Regions from separate parts of the Streptomyces sp. NBC_01171 genome, predicted to be linked through region 1. Evidence: riboswitches for the same ligand, from Rfam matches in the RefSeq annotation. Region 1 holds a riboswitch; the other holds the start of a gene.
What was found. Region 1 has a riboswitch for S-adenosylmethionine ahead of thrC (threonine synthase). Riboswitches for the same ligand answer to the same signal wherever they lie in the genome.

Region 1 (10,461 bases):
GAAGTGGCCGATGCGCAGGTCGGGCCGGAGCTTGCGCAGCATCCGGGGGGCCAGCGCCAGGTGGTAGTCCTGGATCAGCACCGCCGCCCCCGGCGCCGCCTCCTCGGCCAGGGCCTCCGCGAACGCCTGGTTGTAGGCGCGGTAGGCGTCCCACTGCCGGCGGAACTCCGCGTCGAACACCGGCTCCAGCGGCGTCTGGTACAGCATGTGGTGCACGAACCACAGCGCCGAGTTGGCGATCCCGTTGTACGCGTCGGCGTAGACCTCCGCGTCGATGTCCAGCATCCGCACCCGCTGCCCGCCGGTGTCCTCGGCGGGGAGCAGTGCGCCGTCCGCGCGCCGCACCGCCTCCCGGTCGCCGTCCCCGAGCGCGGCGCACACCCACACCGCGTCCGTGTCCGGACCGATCGCCGACAGCCCCGAGACGAGACCGCCGCCGCCCCGGCGGGAGCTCAGCTCACCGTCCGGACCGACCGTGTACGAAACCGGGCCGCGATTGGACGCGACCAGCACCTCAGCACCCTGCGTAGCCATGGCCTCAACCTAGCCCGGCCCACAAATGCTCAAACGTACGCGCGACCGGCGAGCCGACCGTATACAGCCCCGCTCACGCCACCTCCCGCGCCGCGTACTCCGCGATCTCCGCCATCGGCGGCCGCTCCTCGGTGTCCACCGAGTACGTACGCGGCTCGAAACCGCCCACCCCCCGCTCGAACTGGGTCAGCGCCGGCCGCACCAGATGCCCGCGCGCGAGCCGGAGCTGGGCGGTGCGGTAGATCGCGGCGGCCATCCGGCCGAGCGCCTGCCCGTCCTGGTGCCGGTGCTTGCGCACCCCGACGTCCACCTGGGCCAGCGCGTCCAGCCCGACCAGATGCAGCGAGTCCACCAGCATGCCCAGCTCGACCCCGTACCCCACCGGGAACGGCAGCCGCTCCAGCAGGGAGCGCCGGGCCGCGTACTCCCCGCCGAGCGGCTGCACGAACCCGGCGAGTTGCGGCCAGTGCATGTTCAGCAGCGGGCGGGCCATCAGCTCGGTCACCCGGCCGCCCTGCCCGGCGGCGCCGCCCAGTGGACGGTCGTACATCGCCTTGACCAGGTCGATGCCCGGATCGGTGAGCAGCGGGCCGACGATGCCGAGGACGAAGTCGGAGGAGAACTCCTTCAGGTCGGCGTCCACGAAGGCCACGATGTCCCCGCTGGTCGCCAGCAGGGAGCGCCACAGCACCTCGCCCTTGCCGGGCACGGCGGGCAGCCGGGGCAGGATCTCGTCCCGGTGCACCACCCGCGCGCCCGCGGCGGCGGCCACCTCGGCGGTGCGGTCGGTGGACCCGGAGTCCACCACGACTATCTCGTCCACCAGCGGCGCCTGGAAGACCAGGTCGTGGCGGATCACGGAGACGATCTCGCCGACCGTCGCCTCCTCGTTCAGCGCGGGCAGCACCACGGAGACGCGCTGCCCGGACCGCTGCTTGGCGGCCAGCACACGGTGCAGCGGGCGGTCGGCCACGGACCAGGAGCGGGTGGCCAGCCAGCGCTCGGTTTCTTCCAGCATGGTCTGCGGCTCCTCACTGTGGGGACGTGTCTGCGCGGGCCGGCCGGTTCGGCGCCGGTCCCCGCGTGATCCATCTCGCGGTTCGGACGACACCTTCAACTCTCCTGGCCTTCGGTTACAGTCTTGAACAACGCCGATGACCATCGCATGTCGAGGTCGGACGGCGTTCACAACCGAATACCGCTCATCCAGAGGGGCAGAGGGAAACGGCCCGATGAAGCCCCGGCAACCCTCCAGCCGGTCTCCCGTGCGCGACACGTCGCGGCACGCGCGAGGCTCCCGGCTAGGGAAGGTGCCAAATCCGTCTCACGGCGAGATGCGTCGTGAGGAAGATGAGGAGAAAGGGCCTCGCCTCCATGGCTGTGCAGACTGTCGCCACCCCCACCGTCGATCTCGGACCCGCCGCCGCCCTGAGCTGTCGGGAGTGCGGACACCGCGTCCCGCTCGGTCCCGTCTTCGCCTGCGAGGAGTGCTTCGGGCCGCTGGAGATCGCCTACGACTTCTCCGCGTACGACACCGAGAAGCTCCGGACGCGCATCGAGTCCGGCCCGGCGAACATCTGGCGCTACGCCCCGCTGCTGCCCGTCCCCGCCGACGTGGCCGACAAGCCGAACCTCAACCCCGGCTGGACCCCGCTGGTCAAGGCCGACCGTCTGGCCCGTGAACTCGGCGTCACCGGCGGGCTGTTCGTGAAGGACGACTCCGGCAACCCGACGCACTCCTTCAAGGACCGCGTCGTCGCCCAGGCGCTGGAGGCGGCCCGCGCCTTCGGCTTCACCACCCTCTCCTGCTCCTCCACCGGCAACCTGGCCGGCGCGGTCGGCGCGGCCGCCGCCCGCGCGGGCCTGCGCTCCTGCGTGTTCATCCCGCACGACCTGGAGCAGGGCAAGATCGTCATGGCCGCCGTCTACGGCGGCGAGCTGGTCGGCATCGAGGGCAACTACGACGACGTGAACCGCTTCTGCTCCGAGCTGATCGGCGACCCGGCCGGCGAGGGCTGGGGCTTCGTCAACGTCAACCTGCGGCCGTATTACGCCGAGGGCTCCAAGACGCTGGCGTACGAGATCTGCGAGCAGCTCGGCTGGAAGCTGCCCGACCAGCTCGTGGTGCCGATCGCCTCCGGCTCCCAGCTCACCAAGATCGACAAGGGGCTGAAGGAGCTGATCGCGCTCGGGCTGGTCGAGGACAAGCCGTACAAGATCTTCGGTGCCCAGGCGGAGGGCTGCTCGCCGGTGTCGGCCGCGTACAAGGCGGGCCACGACGTGGTGCGGCCGCAGAAGCCGGACACCATCGCCAAGTCGCTCGCCATCGGCAACCCGGCCGACGGGCCGTACGTGCTGGACATCGCGCGCCGCACCGGCGGGGCGGTGGAGGACGTGACGGACCCGCAGATCGTGGACGCCATCAAGCTGCTGGCCCGCACCGAGGGCATCTTCGCCGAGACGGCGGGCGGGGTGACGGTCGGCGTCACCCGCAAGCTGATCGAGTCCGGCGCGCTGGACCCCTCGCTCACCACCGTCGTCCTCAACACCGGCGACGGCCTGAAGACCCTGGACGCGGTCGCCGGCACCGGTCTGACCGCGACCATCCGCCCGAACCTGGACTCCTTCCGAGAGGCTGGCCTCGCATGAGCGTGACCGTTCGCATCCCGACCATCCTGCGCACCTACACCGGCGGGCAGGCCGAGGTCGCCGCCGAGGGCGGCACGCTCGCGGAGGTCATCGAGGACCTGGAGAAGCACCACCAGGGCATCGCCGCCCGCGTCCTGGACGACCAGGGCAAGCTGCGCCGGTTCGTGAATGTCTACGTCAATGACGACGACGTGCGTTTCGAGGGCGGACTTCAGACCGCCACGCCCGACGGCGCGGGTGTCTCCATCATTCCGGCGGTCGCCGGCGGCTGAAATTTACCTTCGGTAATGGCCCCCTCCGCAAGAGAAACGGAGGGGGCCATTCTGCGTGATTGAGCGCGGTAGAGTTGGGGAACGCGCTCCCGCTCCGGTGAGCCGGGCGCCCTTGATTCATGCCGCGAGCCCGACAAGAAGCAGCCAAAATGCGCGGGTAATGTGCGGCATTTGTTGGTTTTTATGGGGCCCGACTTGCCCCGAATTCAGCCGAAGTTGCGGCAGATTCCGGACTGTGTCCGTCCAGAATTCTCGTCCGATTGACCTGTTGCAGACGGCAGTTGGACAGATACATTCAGCCGCGGTCGACGCGTTCCGGCGCACGCCCCCAACTGATTGGGGGGCGAGGTCTGACCCAGGTTCACGAGGTGTGGATCTGCGCAAGGGCCAGTAATAGGGGAGTTAGCCATGGCTCAGGGCACCGTCAAGTGGTTCAACGCGGAGAAGGGGTACGGCTTCATCGCGGTCGACGGTGGTGCGGACGTCTTCGTCCACTACAGCGCGATTCAGATGGACGGCTACCGCAGCCTGGAAGAGGGTCAGCGGGTCGAGTTCGAGATCTCGCAGGGTCAGAAGGGCCCGCAGGCCGACATGGTTCGCGTCACCGCCTGAACGTCTCCAGCAGCGCGCAGGGCCCGCACCCGGTACAGGGTGCGGGCCCTTCGTCCTGTTAAGTCCCGTCCTGATCCCCCGAAGGCGCTTGCACTCGCCCTGGGTGAGTGCTAATCATTGCGTTAGCACTCTGAAGGTGAGAGTGACAACGAAGGACCGGGTCGGTGAGGCCCGCAGGCCGGGTGGGGCAAGGAACCACGAGGCCGGCGAGCCGTCCGTCGCGGGCGCGGGCGCGGTCCGAAGGAATCACCCCCAGTCCTGGAGGGACCACTTCACATGGCCAAGATCATCGCGTTCGACGAGGAGGCGCGGCGCGGCCTCGAGCGCGGCATGAACCAGCTCGCGGACGCCGTCAAGGTGACGCTCGGCCCCAAGGGCCGCAACGTCGTCCTCGAGAAGAAGTGGGGCGCCCCCACGATCACCAACGATGGTGTCTCCATCGCCAAGGAGATCGAGCTCGAGGACCCGTACGAGAAGATCGGCGCCGAGCTGGTCAAGGAAGTCGCCAAGAAGACGGACGACGTCGCCGGCGACGGTACGACCACCGCGACCGTGCTGGCCCAGGCCCTGGTCAAGGAGGGCCTGCGCAACGTAGCCGCCGGCGCCAACCCGATGGCCCTCAAGCGCGGTATCGAGAAGGCCGTCGAGGCTGTCTCCGCCGCTCTCCTTGAGCAGGCCAAGGACGTGGAGACCAAGGAGCAGATCGCCTCCACCGCCTCCATCTCCGCCGCCGACACCCAGATCGGCGAGCTCATCGCCGAGGCGATGGACAAGGTCGGCAAGGAAGGCGTCATCACCGTCGAGGAGAGCAACACCTTCGGTCTGGAGCTCGAGCTCACCGAGGGCATGCGCTTCGACAAGGGCTACATCTCCGCCTACTTCGCGACCGACATGGAGCGCATGGAGGCGGTGCTCGAGGACCCGTACATCCTCATCGCCAACTCCAAGATCTCCTCGGTCAAGGACCTGCTCCCGCTGCTGGAGAAGGTCATGCAGTCGGGCAAGCCGCTGCTGATCATCGCCGAGGACGTCGAGGGCGAGGCCCTGTCGACCCTGGTGGTCAACAAGATCCGCGGCACCTTCAAGTCCGTCGCCGTCAAGGCTCCGGGCTTCGGCGACCGCCGCAAGGCCATGCTCGGCGACATCGCCATCCTCACCGGTGGCGAGGTCATCTCCGAGGAGGTCGGTCTCAAGCTGGAGAACGCCTCCCTGGACCTGCTGGGCCGCGCCCGCAAGGTCGTCGTCACCAAGGACGAGACCACGATCGTCGACGGCGCCGGCTCCTCGGAGCAGGTGCAGGGCCGCGTGAACCAGATCCGCGCCGAGATCGAGAACTCCGACTCGGACTACGACCGCGAGAAGCTCCAGGAGCGCCTGGCGAAGCTCGCGGGCGGCGTGGCGGTCATCAAGGCCGGTGCCGCCACCGAGGTGGAGCTCAAGGAGCGCAAGCACCGCATCGAGGACGCCGTGCGCAACGCCAAGGCGGCCGTCGAGGAGGGCATCGTCGCCGGTGGTGGCGTGGCTCTGCTCCAGGCCGGCCAGGTCTTCGACAAGCTGGAGCTGTCGGGCGACGAGGCGACCGGTGCCAACGCGGTCAAGCTCGCGCTGGAGGCCCCGCTGAAGCAGATCGCCGTCAACGGTGGTCTCGAGGGCGGCGTCGTCGTGGAGAAGGTCCGCAACCTCCCCGTCGGCAACGGCCTGAACGCCGCGACCGGTGAGTACGTCGACATGATCGCCGAGGGCATCATCGACCCGGCGAAGGTGACGCGCTCCGCGCTGCAGAACGCGGCCTCCATCGCCGCGCTCTTCCTCACCACCGAGGCCGTCATCGCCGACAAGCCGGAGAAGGCCGCCGCGGCCGCTCCGGGCGGCATGCCGGGCGGTGACATGGACTTCTGATCCTTCCGGATCAACTGTCCTTCGCCAGGGCGGCACTTCCCTCACGGGAGGTGCCGCCCTTCGGCGTTTTCCGGGCGCCCACCGATCTGCCGCCGGTTTCCGTCAGCTCCCTTGACACCCTCGCGCGACCGCCACAACACTCCACGACGGGAGAGCGCTCTCCCAGCTTCCACGGCACATGTGATGGACCGTCACGCGGACGGTCGCGGACGGCGTCGTCCCTCTCGCCGGTCCCGGCCGCCCGACCCCCACCGTCCCCATCGACGTGGCAGGAGGTCTCCATGGCACGGAGATCGAAGATCGTCTCAGGATTACTGGTGTCCAGCGCACTGCTCCTCACCTCGCTCGGCCTGACCGGCGTGGCGGTGAGCGCCGACCCCGTGGCGGGGTCGGTCCACACGGGCCATGCGATGCCCGTCTCCACGCAGTCCTCGCCGGAGGACCCGGACGGCGACGGGTACATCCCGGCGAACCCGCCGGTGACCGGGGTCGTCCCCTCCAAGGCCGAGCCGCCGCACCGGTACTTCCACGAGTTCCAGGCGAACTGTTCGGTGTCCCACACCCGGCCGGACGACCCGATCGTCTACCCCGGCCAGCCGGGCAAGTCGCACGACCACACCTTCATGGGCAACACCACCACCGACGCGGCCAGCACCACCGCCTCGCTCGACGCCGGCGGCACCACCTGCAAGGCCCCCGGCGACAAGTCGGCATACTGGATGCCGACCCTGCTCAAGGGCAGTACGCCGGTGCTGCCGGTGGGCCCCCAGACCATCTACTACAAGGCGGGCGTCACCGACTACACCAGCGTGCGCCCCTTCCCGAAGGGGCTGCGCTTCGTCGTCGGCAGCCCGATGCAGTCGGCGGCCGAGTTCCGCGCCCACCACGGCTTCGTGGAGGGCTGGGAGTGCGGCGACAGCTACTTCAACACCGACTTCCCCGCCCAGTGCCCGAACCGGGCCGACGTCCAGCTCAACATCCGTTTCCAGGCGCCCAGTTGCTGGGACGGCAAGTACCTGGACACCCCGAACCACCAGAGCCACATGGCGTACCCGGTGGTCAACCCCGGCACCAACAACAACATCTGCCCGGACGACCACCCCGTCGCCCTGCCGATGATCGAGTTCAAGATGGCCTTCCCGGTCAACGGGGACATGAGCCAGGTCAAGCTGTCGAGCGGGGCCGGCTACTCGTTCCACTACGACTTCTTCAACGCGTGGGACGCGCCGACCCTGAAGGCGCTGGTGGACCACTGCGTCGTCGGCGCGCTCCAGTGCGACGCCCGGGGCTATGACCAGACGCACCCCGAGGCCGGCGCCGCCCTCGACGCGAACTACCGGCTCCCCTGATCCCGGCGCCTCCCGCCGGCCGGTGCACGTTACGGCCGGCGGGACCCCGGCTCCTTCCCCCCACCCGCACACCGGACGGACACTCATGACCGCATCCCGTGTCACGGCACCCCTCACCGCGGGCCTCCTCGCCGCGGGAGCCCTCGTCGCACTCCCCGCCCCGCCCGCGCAGGCCGCCGGCAGCGTCGTCAGGGTCACCGGCTCGCAGGGCAACTGGCAACTGACCGTCGACGGAAGCCCGTACCAGATCAAGGGCCTCACCTGGGGGCCGTCCACCGCCGACGCGCCGCGCTACCTGCCCGACCTGAAGTCGATGGGCGTCAACACCGTCCGCACCTGGGGCACCGACGCCTCCAGCAAACCGCTCTTCGACGCGGCCGCATCTCAGGGCATCAAGGTCGTCGCCGGTTTCTGGCTGCAACCGGGAGGCGGCCCCGGCAGCGGCGGCTGCGTGAACTACCTGACGGACACCACGTACAAGAACCAGGTGCTCACCGAGTTCCCGCAGTGGGCCGCCACCTACAAGGACAACCCCGGCGTCCTGATGTGGAACGTCGGCAACGAGTCCGTGCTCGGCCTGCAGAACTGCTACAGCGGCGCCGAGCTGGAGCGCCAGCGCGACGCGTACACCACGCTCGTCAACGACATCACCAAGAAGATCCACGCCGTCGACCCCAACCACCCGGTCACCTCCACCGACGCGTGGACCGGCGCCTGGCCGTACTACAAGAGGAACGCGCCCGACCTCGACCTCTACGCCGTCAACGCCTACAACGCGGTGTGCGACGTCAAGGCGGCCTGGGAGCACGGCGGTTACACCAAGCCCTACATCGTCACCGAGACCGGACCGGCCGGGGAGTGGGAGGTTCCGGACGACGCGAACGGCGTCCCCGCCGAACCCACCGACCGAGCCAAGGCCGACGGATACACGCGGGCGTGGAACTGCGTCACCGGGCACCGGGGTGTCGCCCTCGGCGCCACGATGTTCCACTACGGCACCGAGTACGACTTCGGCGGCATCTGGTTCAACCTGCTGCCCGCCGGGGAGAAGCGGCTGTCGTACTACGCGGTGAAGCGGGCGTACGGAGCGGACACCTCGCGGGACAACACCCCGCCGGTCATCTCCGACCTGAGCATCGAGGGCGACGCCGCCAAGGTGCCCGCGGGCGGTGACCTGACCCTCGCGGTCAGGGCCACCGATCCCGACGGCGACCCGATCACGTACGAGGTGCAGGACAACAGCAACTACATCGACCAGAGCAAGCAGCTCGTCACGCTGCCCGCCACCGATCTCGGCGGGGGCCGGCTGCGGGTCACCGCCCCCGACCGGCCGGGCGTCTGGAAGATCTACGTGAAGGCCAAGGACGGCAAGGGCAACGTGGGCGTCGAGACCCGGTCCTTCCGGGTGGTGCCGCCCGTCCCTTCGGGTACGAACCTCGCCCGGGGCAAGCCCGCGACCGCCTCCTCGGCCCAGACGGGTGGCGGGGACTGCCCCTGCACGGCCGCCAACGCCGTGGACGGCAACCTCGCGACCCGCTGGGCCAGCGACTGGAGCGACCCCCAGTGGCTCCGCGTCGACCTCGGCGGCCGCACCTCGTTCCGGCATGTGCAGTTGGTCTGGGAGACCTCCTACGCCAAGTCCTACACCGTGCAGACCTCGGACGACGGACAGAACTGGACCACCGTCCGCAGCGTCACGGACGGCAACGGCGGCGTCGACGACCTCGACGTCTCCGGGACCGGCCGGTACGTGCGGGTCAACGGGACCGCGCGGGGCACCGGATGGGGCTACTCGCTCTACGAGTTCGGCGTCTACGGCTGAGCCGACCAAGGGGTGGAGAGCGCTCTACCCCGGCGCGCGGGAGGGCCGCTAGGGTGCCGAAATGAGCAGAGAGGCCCCCACGCTGGAGGACGTCGCGCAGGAGGCGGGAGTCTCCCGCGCGACCGTCTCGCGGGTCATCAACGGCGTCCGCAACGTCGACCCCGGCATCCAGGAAACGGTGCGCCGGGCCATCGAGCGGACGGGGTACGCGCCCAACCGGGCCGCCCGGTCGCTCGTGACCCGGCGCAGCCAGACGGTGGCCCTGGTCGTGTCGGGCGCGGGGGACACACCCGAGGAAGTGCACAACGCCGTCGCGACACGGGTGTTCGCCGATCCCTTCTTCGGGCGGGTCGTCAGCGGTGTCGTGGGGTACCTGCGCCCGCGGTCCATGCATCCGCTCCTGATGTTCGCCGAGTCCGCGGACACCCGCCGCCAGGTGCTGAGCGACCTGCGGCAGGGCAGCGCCGACGGCGCCCTCGTCGTCTCCACGCACGCCGACGACCCGCTGCCCGCCCTCCTCGCCGACGCCGGCCTCCCCGCCGTCCTCTTCGCCCGCCCCTCCCGGCCGGTGCCGCTCAGCTACGTCGACCTCGCCCACCGGGACGGGGCCGGCCTGGCGGCCGAGCACCTCCTGGCGCGCGGCTGCCGGCGGATCGGCACCGTCACCGGCCCCCTCGACGTCGCCGCCAGCCGGGACCGGCTCGCCGGGTTCCGCGGCACGATGGCCCGCCGGGGGTATCCGTACGTCCCGGTCGCCGAGGGCGGCTTCACTCTCGACACCGGGGTGACCGCGATGTCCGCCCTGCTGGCAGAGCACCCCGATCTGGACGGTGTGTTCGCCGCGAACGACCTCATGGCCCAGGGCGCCTGCCAGGTCCTGCGCGAGCACGGCAGACGCGTCCCGGACGACGTCGCGGTGGTCGGCTTCGACGACTCCAGCGCGGCGCTGACCTGCCGCCCCCCGCTGACCACCGTGCGGCAGCCGGTGGAGGAGATGGCCGCGGCGATGGCGCAGCTTTTGGACGAGCATGTCCGGGGGGTGCGGACGGAACCTACGTCGCTGATCTTCGATCCGGAGTTGGTGGTGCGGGAGTCGGCGTGAGACGTGGGGTAGAGCTAAGTGTGGCGGCGGCCACTTGTAGATCAAGCCCTCGCAGGTGTTGTTGACTTCCTCCCTGGCCTCAAGGCCAGGGATTCCCGTCTGCCCGCACCTGTTGGGTGGGGCCTCGGGTGGGTTCCTGTTTCGCTGCGCGGTGCGGGCACGGGTGCCCGTCTTACCTGCGCTCCACAGGCTGTCACGGCCAGTCCGGCCGCCTTGGCGACG
Region 2 (10,461 bases), 1.1 Mb from region 1:
AGGGTCCGGGCTCCTCCGTTTGCCGCAGTGTCCGTCGCTCATACGGGTTACGTGCCGAGCCGGTGAGGTCTTCGTCTCATAGCGTGATCATATGAATCACACTGCGCGGACCCGCACCGTGGTCAGCTCCGCCATGCTGGTGGCCGCCCTCGGCGCGGGCGTCACCGGCTGCGGCTCGGACGGCAATGCCCTGTCGTCCAAGCCGTACGACGCGGCCGACCAGATCGTCTTCAACGCGCCCACCGACAAGGCGAAGCAGGCCGATCCGGACAAGCCCCTCGAGGTCACGCTGAAGAGCGGCGAGGGCCGGATCACCGACGTCACCGCCATGGACGCCACAGGGCGCTATGTGGCGGGCGAACTCGCAGCCGACGGCGGGCGCTGGCACAGCACCTCCCCGCTGGCCGCCAACGCCCATTACACGGTCCGCGTGAGCACCGAGGACGAGGACGGCGCCCCCGGCCGCAAGATCCTGAACTTCGACACCACCAAGACGGCGAGCAAGAAGAGCCTCGGTGTCACCTTCGGGCCCGAGGCGGGGGAGTACGGCGTCGGACAGCCCATCACCGCCAACCTCGACCAGCCGGTCAAGGACCAGGCCCAGCGCGCCGTGGTGGAGAGCGGGCTGCGGGTGGACTCCGTACCGGCCGTGCAGGGTTCCTGGTACTGGGTCAGCGACAAGGAACTCCACTACCGGCCCAAGGAGTACTGGCCCGCCCACGCCACCGTCCAGGTGCACAGCAACCTCGACGGGATCAAGATCACCGACCGGCTCCGCGGTGGCAAGAGCAAACCCCTGAAGATCACCATCGGGGACAAGGTGGAGGCCATCACCGACGCCGCCACCCACCAGCTCACGTTCTACAAGAACGGTGAGGTGATCAACACCATCCCGGTCACCACCGGCAAGCCCGGCTTCGAGACCCGCAACGGCGTCAAGGTCGTCCTGGAGAAGCAGTACTTCGTACGGATGCGCGGTACCACCGTCGGCATCGCCGAGGGCAGCTCCGACTCCTACGACCTGCCGGTGTACTACGCCACTCGCGTCACCTGGTCGGGTGAGTACGTGCACGCCGCGCCCTGGTCGGTCGGCTCCCAGGGCTACGCCAACGTCAGCCACGGCTGCACCGGCATGAGCACCGGGAACGCCGAGTGGTTCTTCGACCACGTCCGCGCCGGCGACGTCGTCAAGGTCGTCAACTCGGGCGGCCACGCCATGGAGGACTTCGGCAACGGCTTCGGTGACTGGAACCTGGACTGGAAGAAATGGAGCGCCGGCACCGCCCTCACCGGGGCCGCCCAGAACGGGTCGGCGCCCAAGGACTCCGTACGCCTGCGCCCCGCCGCCGCATGACGCTCCGGGGTGCGGGAGCCGGACGGGTCCCCGCACCCCTTCAGCGGGCCGTCCTAGGCGTTCTGGAGGCGCTTGCGGCGCAGCAGGGAGGCCAGGGCCTCCGCGAACTCCATCGGGTCGACCGGCAGCGTCACCGCCGCGTCGGCCCGGCTCCAGGTCGCCAGCCAGGCGTCCTGGGGACGGCCCATGAGCAGCAACACCGGGGGAGCGCCGAAGACTTCGTCCTTGATCTGGCGGCAGACCCCCATGCCGCCCATGGGTACCGCCTCGCCGTCCAGCACGCAGACGTCGATGCCGCCCCGGTCCACCTCGCGCACCACGGCCTCGGGCGTGGCGCACTCCACGAACTCCACCAGCGGCACGTCCGGAGCCGGCCGGCGCCCGGCGGCGAGCCGTACCTGTTCGCGGGTGTTGGAGTCGTCGCTGTACACCAGCACAGTGGCGGTCGGCTGCATGCTTCCTCCGAGACGTCGGCGTCTTACGGACGGGCCATTCCGGGCCGGATGTTACTCCCCCGGACAGCACGTCAACACCGGTACGACAGGCGAAGACACTCCGAACGGCACCCCCGGAGTGAGGGCGAGATAAGCGACCGACATAATGTCGGTCGTGGCGACAGCAACGACAGCAGATACCGGGCACGCGCACCCGTCGGTCAACCGGCCGAACCTCACCAGCGTCGGAACCATCATTTGGCTGAGTTCCGAGCTGATGTTCTTCGCGGCCCTCTTCGCGATGTACTTCACCGCTCGATCGGTGACCGGACTGGATCACTGGAAGGAGATGGCGCACGCGCTGAATGTGCCCTTCTCCGCGACGAACACCACGATCCTGGTGCTCTCCTCCCTGACCTGCCAGCTCGGCGTGTTCGCCGCCGAGCGCGGGGACGTGAAGAAGCTCCGCGGGTGGTTCATCGTCACCTTCGTGATGGGTGCGATCTTCATCGGCGGACAGATCTTCGAGTACACGGAACTGGTGAAGAAGGACGGCATCTCGCTGTCCTCCGACGTCTACGGCTCCGTGTTCTACCTGACCACCGGCTTCCACGGCCTGCACGTGACGGGCGGACTCATCGCCTTCCTGCTGGTCCTCGGCCGCACCTACGCGGCCAAGAGGTTCACTCACGAGCAGGCGACCGCCGCCATCGTCGTGTCCTACTACTGGCACTTCGTCGATGTGGTCTGGATCGGCCTCTTCGCCACGATCTACTTGATCAAGTAGCGGGCACCGCCCGCACATCCAGAAGCACCGACGCAGAAGATCCTGACACCGGGGTAATCCGTGAAAAAGCTCTCCGCACGACGACGCCATCCGCTGGCGGCGGTCGTCGTACTACTCCTCGCGCTGGCGGCCACTGGGGGGCTGTACGCCGCGTTCGCGCCCGCGGGCAAGGCGCAGGCCGATGAAACCTCCCAGTCCCTGACCATCAAGGAGGGCCAGAAGCTCTACGAGGTCGGCTGCGCAAGCTGCCACGGCACCGGTGGCCAGGGCTCCTCCGACGGCCCGAGCCTGGTCGGCGTCGGCGCCGCCGCGGTCGACTTCCAGGTCGGCACCGGCCGGATGCCCGCCTCCAGCTCGCAGATGGCCCAGATCCCGGCCAAGAAGCCGATCTACAACCAGGCCCAGATCGACCAGCTCGCCGCGTACGTCGCGTCGCTGGGCGCCGGCCCGAACGTGCCGACCAAGGAGCAGTACTCCAAGGACGGCGCGGACATCGCCGCGGGTGGCGAGCTGTTCCGCACCAACTGCGCGCAGTGCCACAACTTCACCGGCAAGGGTGGTGCCCTCACCAAGGGCAAGTACGCGCCGAGCCTCGAGGACGTCGCGCCCAAGCACATCTACGAGGCCATGCAGACCGGCCCGCAGAACATGCCGTCCTTCCCCGACACCACCATGACGGAGAAGAACAAGAAGGACATCATCGCGTACCTGAACGCGGTCAACAGCAGCGAGACCGAGAACCCCGGCGGCCTTGAGCTGGGCGGACTCGGCCCGGTCAGTGAGGGCCTGTTCGCCTGGATCTTCGGCCTCGGCGCGCTGATCGCGGTCGCCGTCTGGGTCGCCGCTCGGACCGCAAAGGCCAAGAAGTCATGAGTAGCCAAGACATTCCAGAAGAGAACCTGCCCGCCGCGCAGGACCACCCGCACGGCTCGGTGAGCGTCGCGGACGAAGAGACGCCGTTCGCCGATCCGGGTATGCCGCCGCACGAGCACCGTGCGCAGGACATCGACGAGCGGGCCGCCAAGCGGTCCGAGCGCGCGGTCGCCCTGCTGTTCACGATCTCGATGCTGGCCACCCTCGGCTTCATCGCGTCGTACGTGACGATCCCGCACGACCAGTCGATCTTCGTCTTCCCGATCGGGCACATCAGCGCGCTCAACTTCGCGCTGGGCCTGACCCTCGGTGTGGCGCTGTTCTGCATCGGCGCGGGCGCCGTCCACTGGGCGCGCACCCTGATGTCCGACGTCGAGATGGTGGCCGAGCGCCACCCGATCGCGGCGGACCCCACGGTCCGCGCACAGGTCTTCGACGACTTCCGCCAGGGAGCCGCCGAGTCCGGCATCGGCCGTCGCAAGCTGATCCGCAACACGATGTTCGGCGCGCTCGCCCTGGTGCCGCTCTCCGGCGTGATGCTGCTGCGCGACCTCGGCCCGCTGCCGCACAACTCGCTCCGCCACACGCTGTGGGCGAAGGGCAAGCTCCTCGTCAACGTCAACACCAACGAGCCGCTGCGTCCCGAGGACGTGGCCGTCGGCTCGCTGACCTTCGCCAAGCCCGAGGGCCTGGAGGAGAAGGACGAGGACTTCCAGGACCAGATCGCCAAGGCCGCCCTGATGATCGTCCGGCTCCAGCCGAACGACATCAAGGACAAGCAGGAACTGGCCTGGTCCCACGAGGGCATCGTCGCGTTCTCGAAGATCTGCACCCACGTGGGCTGCCCGATCTCCCTGTACGAGCAGCAGACGCACCACGTGCTCTGCCCGTGCCACCAGTCCACCTTCGACCTCTCCGACGGTGCCCGAGTGATCTTCGGCCCCGCCGGTCACGCCCTGCCGCAGCTCCGCATCGGTGTGAACGACGAGGGCTACCTCGAGGCGCTCGGCGACTTCGCGGAGCCCGTCGGTCCTGCATTCTGGGAGCGCGGATGAGTACTGAAGCGAACGAAGCCCCCCGCTCTCGCGGGAAGGCGCCGGCCGGCGAGCGCATCGCCGACTGGGCGGACGGCCGGCTGGGGATCTTCTCCCTGGCCAAGGCCAACATGCGCAAGGTCTTCCCGGACCACTGGTCGTTCATGCTGGGCGAAGTCTGCATGTACAGCTTCCTCATCATCATCCTGACCGGTGTGTACCTGACGCTGTTCTTCCACCCGTCGATGAACGAGGTGGAGTACCACGGCAGTTACGTCCCGCTCCAGGGACAGCTCATGTCGGAGGCGTTCAACTCGACCCTGCACATCTCCTTCGATGTGCGCGGTGGTCTGCTCATCCGGCAGATCCACCACTGGGCCGCGCTGATCTTCCTCGCGGGCATGTTCGTGCACATGATGCGCGTGTTCTTCACCGGCGCGTTCCGCAAGCCGCGTGAGGTCAACTGGCTGTTCGGCTTCCTGCTGTTCGTCCTCGGCATGTTCACCGGTTTCACCGGTTACTCGCTCCCGGACGACCTGCTCTCCGGCACCGGTGTGCGCTTCACCGAGGGCGCGATCCTGTCCATGCCGATCGTCGGCACGTACATCTCGTTCTTCCTCTTCGGCGGGGAGTTCCCCGGCCACGACTTCGTGGCCCGGTTCTACTCGATCCACATCCTGCTGCTGCCGGGCATCATGCTCGGCCTGATGGTGGCGCACCTGATCCTGGTCTTCTACCACAAGCACACGCAGTTCGCGGGTCCGGGGAAGAAGGAGACCAACGTCGTCGGCATGCCGCTGCTGCCGGTGTACATGGCCAAGGCCGGAGGCTTCTTCTTCCTGGTCTTCGGTGTCATCGCGGCCATCGCGGCGGTCACCCAGATCAACCCGATCTGGGCGATGGGCCCCTACCGGCCCGACCAGGTCTCCACCGGCGCCCAGCCCGACTGGTACATGGGCTTCGCCGAGGGTCTGGTCCGCTACATGCCGGGCTGGGAGATCAACTTCTGGGGCCACACGCTGGTCCTGGGCGTGTTCATCCCGCTGATCCTGTTCGGTGTCGTGCTGATGGCCATCGCGGTCTACCCGTTCATCGAGTCCTGGGTCACCGGTGACAAGAACGAGCACCACATCCTGGACCGCCCGCGCAACGCCCCGACGCGTACCGCGTTCGGCGTCGCCTGGGTCACGGTGTACATGATCGGTCTGGTGGGCGGTGGCAACGACCTGTGGGCCACCCACTTCCACCTGTCGATCAACCAGGTCACCTGGTTCGTCCGGATCTTCTTCTTCGCCGGACCGGTGATCGCGTTCATCGCCACCAAGCGGATCTGCCTCGGCCTCCAGCGCCGGGACAAGGACAAGGTGCTGCACGGCCGCGAGACCGGCATCATCAAGCGCCTGCCGCACGGTGAGTTCATCGAGGTGCACGAGCCGCTCAGCCAGGAGCAGCTCCACACCCTGACGGCGCACCACCAGTACGAGCCCGCCGAGATCGGCCCCACGGTCGACGAGAACGGGGTCGAGCGCAAGGTGAAGCCCACCGAGCGGCTGCGGGTCAAGCTGTCCAACGCCTACTACGGCAAGGACAACCAGATCCCCAAGCCGACCGTCGACGAGTACAAGGAGATCACGAGCGGCCACGGCCACCACTGATCCCCGCGCGCGTCGCCACGCCACGGCCGAAGGGCCCCGTCCGGAACACCGGCGGGGCCCTTCGCCCTGTTCGGGCTGGATAGGGTGGGAGCGGGCACCCCGCGTGCCCCGGAACACCTGATCTTCCTCACACACACCCAGGAGCGGCCTGATGAGCGCTGTGACCCCCGCTGGAGGCGACACCGCGGCGGGCCGTTCCTGGCCCGAGGTACTGAACGCCCTGCTGGAGGGCCGGGACCAGAGCGCCGACGCCACCGCCTGGGCGATGAACCGGATCATGCGCGGCGAGGCCACGGACGCCCAGATCGCGGGCTTCCTGGTGGCGCTGCGGGCCAAGGGCGAGACGGTCGAGGAGATCACCGGGATCGTCCGGGCGATGTACGACCACGCCAACGTGATCGAGGTGCCCGGCCGGACCGTGGACATCGTCGGCACCGGCGGGGACGGCGCCAAGACGGTGAACATCTCCACGATGTCCTCCATCGTGGTCGCCGGCACCGGCGCGAAGGTCATCAAGCACGGCAACCGGGCCGCGTCCTCGGCCTCCGGTTCCTCGGACGTGCTGGAGCGGCTCGGCGTCAACCTGGAGCTGACGCCGAAGCGGGTGGCGGAGGTCGCGGAGGAGGCGGGGATCACCTTCTGCTTCGCGGTCAAGTTCCACCCGGCGCTGCGTCATGTCGGCGCCGCGCGCGGCCAGCTCGGCATCCGTACGGTCTTCAATGTGATCGGTCCGCTGACCAACCCGGCGCGGGTGCGGTCCCAGGCGGTGGGCGTGGCGAACCTGGCCATGGCGCCGATCGTCGCGGGCGTCTTCGCCGAGCGCGGCAACTCCTCGCTGGTCTTCCGGGGCGAGGACGGACTGGACGAGCTGACCACGACCTCGCCCTCGCGGGTGTGGATCGTGCGCGACGGCAAGGTCACCGAGGAGGTCTTCAACCCGCGTGACGTCGGCATCGAGCTGGTGCCGGTGGAGGCGCTGCGCGGCGGCGACCCGGCGTACAACGCGATGGTGGCCCGGCAGGTGCTGGAGGGCCAGCGCGGGCCGGTGCGGGACGCGGTGCTGCTGAACTCGGCGGCCGCGCTGGTGGCGCTGGACCCGACGGAGGAGCCGCTGGCGGACCAGCTCCGGGCGGGCATGGCGAGAGCTGCCGAGTCCATCGACTCCGGGGCGGCGGCGCGCACGCTGGAGCGCTGGGTGGCTGCCAGCAACCGGTAAGTGGTGTTTTTCGGCGCGGCGGGGAGCGGTTGCTCTCCGCCGCGCCGGCGTTTCGGCATCCGGACGCCGGTTGCGCCGCGCGCACCGTCCGGCTAGCTTCCTGATCAGGTCATGAGCGACAGCCATGCGGCCCCGGCCGGCTGTCCGGCAACCCTCCGTCCGTGGCGGGGTGCTCCGGGTGAGGACCAGGCCGTAGCCCAGAAGGTCTACGGCAAGCGCGGACCCCTCGAGAACCAGGGGTCCTGGTCGTACGAGGGAGCTTTTTTCCGTGAGCAAGCGAATGCGCTAGGGCCGCCGAGCCCCGCCTCCGCACACCCCCTTTCACTCTTCCTCCGGCGCCGCGTACGCATGCCCTGCGCGCGGTGACTCCGGCCTGCCTCACGGGAGTTCAGCCATGTCCGTCTCCACCGCCTTCGCCCCCGCCCCCGCCGCGACCGAAGCCGTGCCCGCCCCGCTGCCGGTGCTCGGCCGGGACGTCGCCGTGCCGCTCGTCACCGGGGGAGAGGTCGGCTACGCCGCGCTCGACTACGCCGCCAGCGCCCCCGCGCTCCAGCGGGTCTGGGACGACGTCGCCGCCTACGCCCCCTACTACGGCAGCGTGCACCGGGGCGCCGGGCATCTCTCGCAGCTCTCCACCGAGCTGTTCGAGAACGCCCGCCGCACGGTCGCGGAGTTCCTCGACTGCCGGGGCGACGACCAGGTGGTCTTCACCCGGTCCACCACGGACTCGCTGAACCTGCTGGCCCGCGCGCTGCCCGCCGGGTGCGAGGTGTACGTCTTCGAGACCGAGCACCACGCCGCGCTGCTGCCCTGGCGCGAGGCCGACGTGACCTTCCTGGACGCCCCGCGCAGTGCCGCCGGGGCCGTGCGCACGCTGGAGCGGGCCCTCGCCGCCCGGGACACCGCGCGCCCCGCGCTGGTCTGCGTCACCGGCGCCTCCAATGTCACCGGCGAGCTGTGGCCGGTGCGCGAACTGGCGGCCGCCGCGCACGCGTCCGGGGCGCGGATCGTGCTGGACGCCGCCCAGTTGGTGCCGCACCAGCCGGTGAGTGTGCGCGAGCTGGACGTCGACTGGATCGCGTTCTCCGGGCACAAGCTGTACGCGCCCTTCGGCTCCGGGGTGCTCGCCGGGCGGGCCGACTGGCTCTCGGCTGCCGAGCCGTACCTCGCGGGCGGCGGCGCCAGCCGCACGGTGGCCCGGCGGGCCGACGGCCGCGTGGAGGTGGAGTGGCACGAGGGCGCCGCCCGGCACGAGGCGGGTTCCCCCAACGTCATCGGCGCCTACTCGATCGCCTCGGCCTGCCGGGCGCTCACCGAGGCAGGCCCTGAGGCGCTGGCCGCCCGTGAGCGGCACCTGCTCGGGCTGCTCCAGGCCGGCCTCGCCGAGGTGCCCGGGGTGCGGGTGCTCTCCCTGTTCGGCGACGACGCCCCGCGCGTGGGCGTCCTCTCCTTCGTGGTGGAGGGCTGGAACAGCTCCCACCTCGCCGCCGCGCTCTCCGCCGAGTACGGCATCGGCGTCCGCGACGGCCTCTTCTGCGCCCACCCCCTGGTGCACGCCCTTCTCGGCACGGCCGCCGCCGAGCAGGCCGGCTGCGGCACCGGCACCCTGAACGCCGTCCGCGTCAGCTTCGGCGCGGGCACCCCGGACGAGCACGTCACCCGCTTCGTGACGGCCCTGCGCGAACTGGTCACCCGCGGCGCCCGCTGGACCTACCGCACGGAAAACGGCCGCTGCGTCCCGGAGAGCTGAGGCGCGGTTCCGGCGGCCCGGGGCTCGACCCGGTCGGACGGCGTCGGCTCGATGGGGGGAAGGGCGGCCCGGCGGATGCCCCGAAGCGGCCGCCCGCCGCCGTCGGCCTGGCGACGGGCCCGGTCGTCCGGCCGCAGCGCCCAGGACCCTGGCGGCGCCGGGTGGGACTTCGCGGCGCCGCCCCCGGAGGGGCTAGCTGTCGAGGCCGATGGCGAAGGCGGCTTCCAGGTCGTGCTGGGAGTAGGTGCGGAAGGCGACGTGGGTGTCGGTGCCCTCCACGCCCTGGATCTTGCTGATGCGGCCGGGGATGACCTCGGCGAGGTCCTCGTGGCGGGCCACGCGGACCATGGCGATCAGGTCGTAGGTGCCGGTGACGGAGAAGACCTCGCTCACGCTCTCCAGCGCGGCGATCTGCTCGGCGATCTCCGGAATCCGGTCCACGCTGGTCTTGATCAGGACGATCGCGGTGATCACGGCTGGTTCTCTCCCTTGGACGCCGTAGCCGGGGCGGGCTCAACTCTAGCCTCGCCCGGCCGGTCGTTCGCGCGCTGCTTCCTGCCGTACCGCAGCCAGGCGTAGCCGAAGCCCAGGCAGAAGCCGATCACATGGGCGAGGTAGGCGACGCCGGGACCCTCGGGCGCGCGGCCCGCCGCGTACCACTGGAGGCCCGCCCAGAAGGGCAGCACCACCCAGGCCGGGAAGCGCAGCGGGAGGAAGAAGAGGAACGGGAGGAGACTGGTGACACGGGCCCGCGGAAAGAGGTGGAGGAAGGCGCCGAGGACCGCGGAGATGGCCCCCGAGGCGCCGACCAGGGACTGCTCGGAGTCCGCGTTGGCCAGCGCGTACCCGAGCAGGGCGAGGTAGCCGCAGCCGACGTAGAAGAGGGCGAACTCGACGCGGCCCATCCGTTCCTCGGTGAGCACGCCGAAGACGAAGAGGAACAGCATGTTGCCGAGCAGATGCACCCAGCTCCCGTGCACGAACAGCGCGGTCACCGGGGTGAGCGCGTCGCGCACCGGCTCCGCGAAGAGACCGGCCGGGATCACCCCCCAGTGCCGGAAGTACGCCCGCTGCGCCGCGAGCAGCGCGTCCCCGGTGCCGTACGTGTGGGTGAAACCGGAGGCCGGGCCCAGCAGGAAGATCAGGCAGCACAGGGCGATGAGGCCGTACGTCAGCGGCGCGGGGGTGCCCCGGACCGCCCTGACGGTCCGGGCGGCGGTCGTGCTCCACTCTCTGATCATGAATACAGAGCATGACGTAACCGGACGCACCGGTACAGACCGCCTCGCCGCTTCGGACAGGCGGGCGGCGAACACCCGGCAGGCCGTAGGGTTACGGCCACACGCGCCGGACCCGGC

Region 2: it holds a riboswitch for S-adenosylmethionine, as region 1 does, so the genes downstream of both, OG448_RS22240 (aminotransferase class V-fold PLP-dependent enzyme) here and thrC (threonine synthase) in region 1, are expected to answer to the same signal.

What each region holds. Positions count from the first base shown of each region.
Region 1 covers NZ_CP108609.1:3,673,950-3,684,410, forward strand. Annotated here, with positions in the region: gene OG448_RS17100 (trehalose-6-phosphate synthase) at 1-534, opposite strand, end outside; gene OG448_RS17105 (glucosyl-3-phosphoglycerate synthase) at 608-1,552, opposite strand; SAM riboswitch class I at 1,734-1,891, shown strand; gene thrC (threonine synthase) at 1,909-3,183, shown strand; gene OG448_RS17115 (MoaD/ThiS family protein) at 3,180-3,455, shown strand; gene OG448_RS17120 (cold-shock protein) at 3,864-4,067, shown strand; gene groL (chaperonin GroEL) at 4,344-5,966, shown strand; gene OG448_RS17130 (DUF1996 domain-containing protein) at 6,248-7,315, shown strand; gene OG448_RS17135 (discoidin domain-containing protein) at 7,401-9,137, shown strand; gene OG448_RS17140 (LacI family DNA-binding transcriptional regulator) at 9,199-10,239, shown strand; gene OG448_RS17145 (RNA-guided endonuclease InsQ/TnpB family protein) at 10,281-10,461, opposite strand, start outside.
Region 2 covers NZ_CP108609.1:4,821,562-4,832,022, forward strand. Annotated here, with positions in the region: gene OG448_RS22205 (Ig-like domain-containing protein) at 92-1,354, shown strand; gene OG448_RS22210 (response regulator transcription factor) at 1,408-1,809, opposite strand; gene OG448_RS22215 (heme-copper oxidase subunit III) at 1,955-2,575, shown strand; gene OG448_RS22220 (c-type cytochrome) at 2,636-3,448, shown strand; gene OG448_RS22225 (Rieske 2Fe-2S domain-containing protein) at 3,445-4,503, shown strand; gene OG448_RS22230 (cytochrome bc complex cytochrome b subunit) at 4,500-6,137, shown strand; gene trpD (anthranilate phosphoribosyltransferase) at 6,289-7,353, shown strand; SAM riboswitch class IV at 7,461-7,577, shown strand; gene OG448_RS22240 (aminotransferase class V-fold PLP-dependent enzyme) at 7,748-9,103, shown strand; gene OG448_RS22245 (Lrp/AsnC family transcriptional regulator) at 9,296-9,577, opposite strand; gene OG448_RS22250 (rhomboid family intramembrane serine protease) at 9,574-10,344, opposite strand.